DNA from 2 places in the uncultured Ruthenibacterium sp. genome. Region 1 is predicted to be linked to the other one. Evidence: riboswitches for the same ligand, from Rfam matches in the RefSeq annotation. Region 1 holds a riboswitch; the other holds the start of a gene.
The links. A riboswitch is a leader RNA that binds a small molecule or an ion and turns the genes downstream of it on or off. The one in region 1 is predicted to bind lysine.
Positions count from the first base shown of each region.

Region 1 (4,933 bases):
AGCCGCAAAGGATTCTCTCCATTTCGGCACACCGCATCGTACCCGTTGAGCACCTGTTCGATGGCTCCGTCCCCAATGGCGTGGGTCACCACCTGGCAACCGTTTTGCACCGCCATCTGCACCAGTTCGTTGAACTCCTCCTGACTGAGCGTGGCGATGCCCCGTGTGCCCGGCTCATCCCGGTAGGGCTGGCGCATCACCGCGGTGCGGGCACCCAAGCTGCCGTCTACAAACAGTTTCAAAGGACCGATTCGGTGGAAGGCGTCGCCCATGCCCGTGCGGTAGCCCGCATCCAGGAAGGCCTGGTACTCTGCCGGGGTCATGAAATTGCACTGATGATAGACCCGCAGCGTGGGCCGGCGCTGCACCATCTCGTAAGCCTTTAGGGTAATGCGCCAGTCAGCGGGCCGCAAATCCATGGTCTGGACCGATGTCACGCCGCACGCAGCCGCGTGGTCCATGGCCCGGCGCAGTTGTGCGGCTACGGTCTCGGCCGTGCGCGGCGGGCGAATGCAAAGCACCTGCTGACAGGCGTTCTCCCGGAAAATTCCGGTCAGACGACCATTTTCGTCCCGGTCGATGGCACCGCCCTCCGCAGGCGCCGTGGACTCGGTGATGCCCGCCCGCTTCATGGCGGCGGTGTTCGCTGTCAGAATGTGGCCGCAGGCCCGCTCCAGAATCAGGGGATATTCGCTGCAAACTTCGTCCAAATCGCGTCTGGTCAGCAGCCGGTGTTCATCTCCAAAGTAATCCTGGTTCCAGCCCATGCCGTGCAGCACGGTGCCAGGCGCGGGACGGTTGGCCTTGATAAACGCCCGGACCCGGCGCTTGACTTCGCCGATGCTGTCGGCGCCCAAAAGCTGGATGCTGCCCAAAAGCTCTCCCACCATTTGAAGATGCTGATGGGAATCGTTAAAACCCGGCACAATGGTCCGGCCGCCCGCGTCCAAGCGCTGGGCGGTGTCGGGCGCGGCGGCGAGGATTCCCTCGTTGCTGCCCACTGCCCGGATGATTCCGTCCTGAATCAAAAGAGCCTGGGCAAAACGGCCCCGTTCCAAATAAGCCTTTGCATTGTAAATCACCATTGCACCCATTGCTCACACCTCTCTTTCCGCGCTGACCAGAGGCCTGCGCCCCCGATGGAAAACCAGCTCATACAGCACCAGCCCCACGGCCGGAACAACCAGTCCGATCACCGAAGTGAGCGGGTCCTCTACAAACGTATTGACCATCAGCCCCACCATGATCAGGCAGATGACGACGATCATTGCAGGATAGCCCCACACCTTGTAAGGCCGCTCCATATCCGGATATTTTTTCCGCAGTCGAATCACCGCATAGAAGGTCAGACCGTTGAAAACCATGCCGCAGAACGCCACCAGACTGGTCAATTGGCTCAAATTCCGCGTGCAGACCAGCGCCACCGACACCAGTCCCGAGACGATCAGCGCATTGACCGGAGTCTTGTACACAGGATGCAGCTTTGCCATGCCTTTGAAGAATGCGCCGTCCCGGGCCATGGCATAGTACGTGCGGGGAAAGACCATCACACAGCCGTTGAGGGAGTTGAAAATGGCCAAAATCATGGCCGCGCCCACGACCAGGCCCCCGGCGCTGCCGAACAGCCGATTGGCCGCCTCGGTGCCCAGATAGTAGTTGCCGCTGTCGATCATGGAGACGATGGTGTCGTAGGGCAGCACCCGGTACACCGCGTAGTTGAACAGCACGTACAGCACCGTGACTCCGATGATGGAGGCGAGAATGGCCAGCGGCAGATTCTTTTTGGGGCGGCGGATCTCCTCGGCGATGCCGTTGAGATTGGTCCATCCCTCATAGGCCCACATCGTGGCCACCACACCAAAGGCAATCATTCCGCAGATCTCCGTGAGACTGGGAGCAGTGGTTGGCACGATGGATAAGCTGGGGGTCTCGGTGCCCATCCAAAACCCGCAGACCAAAATCAGCACAATGGGCAGCATCTTGAGCACCATGAACAGATTCTGGACGGCGCTTCCCAGCTTGATGCCGAAAATGTTGACCAATGTCAGCAGAAGGATCATTCCCACAGCCAGCCCTTTCTGTGCCACCTGGTTCTGGGCAAAGCCGCTGGAAGGCATCATGCTGGCAATGGCGGCGGAGAAAGCCACGGCCAAGGCGGCATTGGAGCCGGAAGAACCCAGCACAAAATTGGAAAATCCGCTCATAAAGGCCACGCGTTCGCCGTACGCCTCTCTCAAATACACGTAACTTCCGCCGGCCTTGGGCATCATAGCGCCCAATTCGGCGTAGCAGATGCCGCTCATCAGCGTGATGAGACCGCCGGCCAGCCAAACCAGCAGCGCCAGCCCCAGGCTCATGCCGCTTCGCTGCAGCACGATGCCGCCGATGTAAAAAATGCCAGACCCGATCATGATGCCAGCCAGCACCGAAATGCCGCCGAACAGTCCCACTTCGCGCCGCAGTTCGGTTTTCTCCGAAGTGAGCTCCTGGATGGTGTGTGTGCTTCGATGTTCGTTCACTGAAAAAACGCCCCTTTCCAAAATCTGTACAAAAAAAGTTGCATCCATCGATGCAACTTCACAGATCCCAAAAACGGGCGTTCCATTTTCACCGATAGCTCCTCTGCCTTTCGGCAGGAGTCATGGAGATGTTCTCCCCATGCCCAACTGAACTTCCGCACCCGGCCGTTCGTTTCGGCGGTTTGGCCTTTTATCGGTTTCACAGGGTGTCCCCTCCGCCGATTACTCTTCCGTACCGCGCCTCTATCAACTTTTTTGTTTGGCTCACTATATCACACCAAAAACCGATTTGTCCACCCCTTTTTCCTTTTTTTGTAAAAAAAATCAAATTGGAAGCTGCCGTTTTTTCAAAACACATTCAAAATTACCAAAAAAATTGTACGCTGCATCGCACTACGTACCAAAAAGGCGCCCCGCATTTTGCCGGAGCGCCCCAATGACTTTTCAATCAATTTTCGCTTTTTTCTACCGAACGGCCGGCCAGACGATAGGCCTCGTCGTACAGCCAATCCTGACAAGCCAACGGCGGCTCGCCGTTGGGCATGCGCCGCACGTAACTTCCGTCGGGCTGCTGATCCCGGGCCTGGCGGTTGTCGCGCCACATCACATCAAAGATGCGCAAAAGCCGTTGTTTCAGCTTTTCGTCGTACACGGGCGTGGCCACCTCCACCCGGCGCAGGGTGTTGCGGGTCATCCAGTCGGCGCTGCCGATGTACACGCGCACATTGTCGCCGCTGCCGAAAATGTAAATGCGGGAGTGCTCCAGGTACCGGCCCACCACGCTGATGATGTGGATGTTGTCGGTCCAGCCGGGCACACCGCCGCGCAAACAGCAGATACCCCGAACGATCATGTCCACCCGCACGCCGGCGCGGCTGGCCTCGATCAGTTTATCAATGAGGGTCTTGTCGCTCATACTGTTGATTTTGATGCGCAGATATCCATCGCCACCCTGACGGGCTTTGCAGATCTCGTCATCGATCATGTCCAACAGTTTGTTTTGCAAACAGTGGGGCGCCACCAGCAAGTGCTGGGTGTGGTCCACGGTCTCGCCCAGGGTGAGCGCCTGGAATACAGCGGCCGCCTCCATGCCAATTTCCCGGCGTGCCGTGAGCAAAGACAGGTCTGTGTACAGCCGGCTGGTCCGCTCGTTGTAGTTACCGGTTCCGATTTGGGTGATATACTGCACCCCTTGCGGTGTTTTTCGGGTGATGATGCACAACTTGCTGTGCACTTTCATGCCGCTGATGCCGTAAATCACGTGGCAGCCTGCCCGCTCCAGCCGGCGGCTCCAGGCGATGTTGTTGGCCTCGTCGAACCGGGCTTTCAGTTCCACAAGCACGTCGACCTGCTTGCCGTTTTCGGCAGCTTCCTCCAGACTTGCCACCACCTTACTGTCTCGTGCAAGACGATACAGCGTCATTTTGATGGATACTACCTGCGGGTCTCGGGCAGCCTCGTTCAGCATTTGCAAGAAGGGCCGAATGCTTTGATACGGATAGTGAAGCAAAATATCCTTCTCACCGATTTGCTCCAATACCGAGCGCTTCAGGTCCACTTCGGGGCTGTCCTGCGGATGGCGGGGTGCATAGAACAATTCGCTGCGGGCGCGCAAATCGTCCCGGATCCTGTACAGAAAGGACAGATCCAGCGGCGCATCGTATTCATACACCCGCTTTGTATCCAGCTTCAACTGCCGGCAAAGCGTCTCGATCACTTCGATGTCGATGGCGCGGCTCAGCTCCATGCGCACCGGGCACAGTTTGCGGCGCAGTTTAATGACCTCGGCCATGTGATCCCGATAGTTCAGCTCTTCGTCGTAGATGTTGTCCGCATCGATGTCTGCGTTTCGGGTCACCCGTGCCAAGGTCTTGCTGGTGATTTTATAGCCAGGGAACATCATCGGCAAGCAGTGCAAAATCAGTTCTTCGGCCAGGATGTAACAGCCGGTGCGCTCCGGCACAGGAATCAGCCGCGGGAACAGGCCGCTGGCACAGGGCACAATGCCGATTTTCTTTTTTTCGGTCTTGGTGTTCAAAACCGCAATGGCGTAGATGTCTTTGTTGGCCAAGAACGGAAAAGACTGTTTTTTTCCGATGATGAATGTGGACAAAAGCGGCAAAAATTCCCGTCGAAACATGGTTTCCAGGTAATGTTCCGACTCCGGAGGAATGCTGTGGAAATCCACAATGGTGATGCCCTGCTCGGCCAAAAGTTCCATCAGCGAAGCGTAGGCAGCGTCCCGACGATGGCACAAAAGGCGCACCTGTTGCAGGGCTGCATCGATTTGCTCACCGGGGGTCATATAGGTTTTATTTTCGCGGCTGTCCTTATCCAAAAGCATTTGGTCGTGGAGACTTCCGATGCGCACCATAAAGAATTCGTCCAGATTGCTTTGAAAAATGGACAAAAAG
Region 1 is NZ_CAUWGY010000073.1:3,235-8,167, reverse strand. It holds gene AB5H98_RS10670 (amidohydrolase) at 1-1,094, opposite strand, end outside; gene AB5H98_RS10665 (APC family permease) at 1,098-2,519, opposite strand; lysine riboswitch at 2,607-2,773, opposite strand; gene ppk1 (polyphosphate kinase 1) at 2,968-4,933, opposite strand, start outside.

Region 2 (4,933 bases), on a different contig from region 1:
TCTTTCAATACTCGATCATGAATCCAAGAATTGTAAATGATATGATAACTTCCGACCAAACCGGCAAGGTTAAAGGTTTTGCTGGGAGCATAAAGTGCAACGGTTCGCATTTTTGCATCTTCACTTACAGACTGAGTAGGAATGTGATGGTGACCCTCCAAAATCAGATCAGACCAAATTTCATCCGATACAACATACACATCGTACTTCTGGAACAAGGCCATGGCACGCTCAATTTCCCAACGCTCCCAAACACGACCGCAAGGATTGTGCGGCGAACAAAAGACCGCAGCGTGAATTTTTTGCTCGCGCAATTTTTGTTCCATATCCTCGTAGTCCATCCGCCAAATGCCGTTTTCATCCTGTTTCAAAGGGCTGAGGACCATATCGTAACCGTTGTCCACGAGGCTGTGAGTAAACCCTACATAGGTGGGGCTGTGCAGCAGCACTTTGTCCCCTCGAGAGCAGAAAACGTTGAGAGCGCTCACTACGCCGCCCAGAACTCCATTTTCGTAACCGATGTGCTCGGGCCGAAGACCATGGACTCCGTTGCGAACTTCCTGCCAGTGAATAATTGCGTCATAATAGGCTTGTGTCGGGGAAAAATATCCGAAAGCAGGATGCTCTGTGCGCTCAATCACCGCTTGCTGAATGGTCGGAACTGTAGGAAAATTCATATCAGCGATCCACATGGGAATTAAAGAAAAGCCATCACGAATTTTCACATTTTTTACGCCCAGCATACCAGAAGCAAGCCCTTTGTCTAACTCCATCGCGACCGCGTCTTTTCCACGCCGGTCCATGATGGATGTAAAATCATATTTCATAGCCTTTCCTCCTATATTTTTATGGAAAAATGCCGCCGGAGCGGCCAAAACGGAACTGCTCTTTTATGATAAACCGTTTGTTTGAAAAGTGCAAGGAGAACCTTTGATGTGTAGCAGATATCAATTTGTTTTTGAGAATTTGGAGAAGTGGAACACGCTTATTTTCAAGGCTTCACAACAGCAAAATCTGGGAAAATGGACCGGTGGAGAAATTGCGCCTGGAATGGAGGCTCCGGTTTTTGTTGCCAAGGATGGACAAGTGAAAATTTGTTTCCAAAGATGGGGGATTCCCGTTTCGAGCGGCCGCATTGTAATCAACGCGCGCGCAGAAACCGTTTGTGAGCGTCCGTTGTTTAAAGACGCTGTTCTTTACCGCCGATGCGTCGTGCCCACCACAGGGTTTTATGAGTGGGACGCGAGCCGACATCGCTATCTTTTTAAAAATTCTAGTGAAAAGGAATTGTATCTGGCCGGAGTATATGATTCGAAACAGGGAAGAGACTGTTTTGTGATTTTAACAACTTCTCCCAACGATTCGGTGCGCGCCATTCATGATCGTATGCCGATGGTTTTAACGAAATTTCAGGTTCGTGCCTGGCTGAACGATGCGCAGCAAGCCATTCAACTTTTGCAGCAGGTTCCGCCAGAACTTGAAAGCATGTGCGAAGATGGTCAATTGTCTCTTTGGTAACAAATTTGAAAAAATATACAAGTTTATGTGTGGCATAGTAACTAAATCAATGTGTAGCACTTTAATCTTTTTTAGATGAATGTATAAAGATTTTGTTTTTAGTTGACAATACCACCATCACATGCTATGATACAAAAAAATCAAATGGTTGAGGCGCGGAGGACGAAGAGTAACGCATGGTTCGGCTGGCAAAAGCCGTTGCGTGAAAGGCGTCAGCCGCCGAAATGGGTCGGCTTTTTGTCAGGCTTTCCTGTTGGGCTATTGTAATAAGATGCAATAGACTGTCACATCTGTGAAGCGCTTCCATTGGTGAGAAATACGGTTTTATACTGCTTTTTTGACCATGAGGTATCTGTTCACAGATGTCTCATGGTTTTTTTGTTCGTTCAGCGCTGAATAAAGAAACATTGAGTTTGAATTTTTAAGCAAAAGAGGAGAGGGATCAATTATGAATCGCACTTTGAGAACACTTGTTGCTGGTCTTCTGACCGCGTCTATGCTCATCGCTTTGACTGCTTGTGGCTCCACTGGCAGTTCTTCCACCGCCGGAACACAGAGTACATCGGGAACATCCTCCACTTCCGCATCCGCAACTGGCACAAGCGGCCTGGAGGACGGCGTTCTGACTGTAGCCATGGAGTGTGCTTATGCTCCCTATAACTGGACTCAGTCGGACGATTCGAATGGAGCTGTCCAAATTAAAGGTTCCAGTGATTACGCCAATGGCTACGATGTTATGATGGCGAAAAAAATTGCGGATGCGCTGGGAGTAGAATTGGAAATCGTACGCTCTGATTGGGATTCTCTTGTGCCGGCGGTACAGTCTGGTACAGTGGATGCCGTCATTGCTGGCCAGTCCATGACCCAGGAGCGCAGTGAGCAGGTGGACTTTGCAGGCCCCTATTTCTATGCTTCCATTGTGTGCTTAGTCAAATCCGATAGTCCTTATGCTCAGGCCAAGGGTCTGTCCGATTTGGCGGGTGCTACTTGCACTGCTCAGATTGCGACCATTTGGTATGATACTTGCCTGCCCCAGGTTGAGGGCGTGACAATCCAGACTGCCGCAGAATCTGCCCCGGCGATGTTGATGGCGCTTGAGACCGGTACAGTGGATTTTGTGTGCACCGATATGCCTACTGCGCAAGGTGCGGTGCAGGCCTATCCGGATATGGTCTTGCTTGACTTTAGCGACAGCGACGACAACTTCGTAGTAGACGAAGGCGATATCAATATCGGCATTTCCATGAGAAAAGGAAACACAGAACTGAAAGAAGCCATCGATGGTGTGCTTGCTGACATGACTGCGGATGATTTCAATGATTTGATGGCGCAAGCCATTTCCGTACAGCCTATTTCTGAGGGCTGAGCTGGATAGAAAGGAACTGGATAGGTATGGAGAGAATGGTTCAGCTTGGCAATGACATTGTGAAGCTGTGGGATCAATACTGGCTTTCGTATTTGACAGGTATGCGTGATACCTTGCTGTTGGCTTTGGTGGCAACAGTCATTGGATGCCTGATTGGGTTATTATGTGGCATTTTAAATACGATTCCTTATGAGCCGGAGGATTCGGGGGTCAAACGCTTTGTTTTAAAATTGATTCGTGCAGTTGTGCGAGTTTATGTAGAAGTGTTTCGTGGAACACCGATGATTCTGCAAGCAGTATTTGTCTATTACGGCCTGCCCTATTTGACGAACAGCGCCATGCAGTTCAGCAGTGTGTGGGCAGCTTCTATTCTGGTCGTTTCCATTAACACCGGCGCTTACATGGCAGAATCTGTTCGCGGCGGCATCATCTCGGTGGATCCGGGCCAGACGGAAGGCGCAAAAGCCATTGGCATGAACCATTTTCAAACGATGACAAGCGTTATTCTTCCGCAGGCGTTGCGCAACATTATGCCGCAGATCGGCAACAACTTCATCATTAACGTGAAGGACACGTCTGTGATGTTTATCATCTCTTTTACCGAATTCTTTGCAGTGCATCGCGGTGTAGTAGGCGCTACGTATATGTACTTTCCGTCCGCGGCGATTGAGATGGTGGGTTATCTCGTTATGACTTTGACTGCGTCTGCGCTGCTGCGCTGGATGGAGAAGAAGATGGATGGACCGGAAAACTTTGATTTAACAGTGGCGGATCCACTTGTTCCGGGCGAAGGAATGCATCGTTACAAAAAGAACCCGAAGGAGCCTAATACCGATTATCGTATTCAGGAGCGTCAGGCAAACGTGAACGATGTATTGAACAGCGATCGGCCGGCGGACCGTTATACCCGCAAAGGAGGACGTTCCAAATGAGTCAGCCCATCATTGAAGTAAAGCATTTATCAAAAACATTCGGTACACACCAGGTACTGAAAGATGTGGATTTCACAGTGAATGAAGGAGACGTCACCTGCGTCATCGGGGCCTCTGGTTCGGGAAAATCGACGCTGTTGCGGTGCATCAACCTTTTGGAACATCCGAGCAGCGGAGAGATTCTGTTTCATGGAAAGCCCATTACCGGCAAAGAAGCGAATCCTTGTAAGTATCGTTCCCGTGTAGGAATGGTTTTTCAGAGCTTCAACCTTTTTAACAATATGACGGTTTTGGAAAACTGCATGGCAGGTACCATCAAAGTGCTGAAAAAATCTCCGGAAGAGGCGCGGCAGACGGCACTCTCCTTTTTGGAAAAGGTGGGCATGGAGCAGTACATTCGCGCAAAGCCTCGGCAGTTGTCCGGCGGTCAGAAGCAGCGTGTGGCCATTGCGCGGGCATTGGCCATGCAGCCGGAAGTATTGCTGTTTGATGAGCCGACCAGTGCATTGGACCCTCAAATGGTGGGAGAGGTTTTAAATGTAATGCGTGAGCTGGCGAAAGAGGGACTCACGATGATTGTAGTGACTCATGAAATGGCGTTTGCCAGAGATGTATCCAGCCATGTAGTGTACATGGCCGATGGTGTAATTTGTGAAGAAGGAACGCCGAATCAAATTTTTGAAACACCCCAAAATGAAAAAACAAAAGAATTTTTAGCCCGTTTTAACCGCGGATAAAAAATAGCCGGAGATTTCACTCCGGCTATTTTTATAAAAGAAAAGGGACGAGTATACTCGTCCCTTTTTGTATGATGTTTTAGCGGATTTTGGCAACATCGTCCAACGTTTTTACGCTTGTATGCGCAATGGGTCGCCATACGTTTTCCTTTTTTACAAAGCTTAGAAGCGTTAGAACCATATGACTTAATGCAAACATCCAGAAGGTTGCAATGCCCCAGCCCATACCGTGGAGAGTGTCCTTTTTTAACATAACGGTAATGGCGGCAGCGGCGGCTGTACCAATTCCGCTTAAGATCAAACCGCCTACGGTAAGAATTAAGGCCGCCACAATTCCGTTAAAGAAGATGCTTCCGATAACAAAACCCTTACCGGCCAGT
Region 2 is NZ_CAUWGY010000074.1:6,620-11,552, reverse strand. It holds partial or broken gene AB5H98_RS10735 (MalY/PatB family protein) at 1-827, opposite strand, end outside; gene AB5H98_RS10730 (SOS response-associated peptidase family protein) at 934-1,518, shown strand; lysine riboswitch at 1,659-1,829, shown strand; gene AB5H98_RS10725 (transporter substrate-binding domain-containing protein) at 1,967-2,884, shown strand; gene AB5H98_RS10720 (amino acid ABC transporter permease) at 2,911-3,816, shown strand; gene AB5H98_RS10715 (amino acid ABC transporter ATP-binding protein) at 3,813-4,553, shown strand; gene AB5H98_RS10710 (glycosyltransferase family 2 protein) at 4,633-4,933, opposite strand, start outside.
Region 2: linked by a shared signal. The riboswitch ahead of AB5H98_RS10725 (transporter substrate-binding domain-containing protein) and the one ahead of AB5H98_RS10665 (APC family permease) in region 1 are both predicted to bind lysine.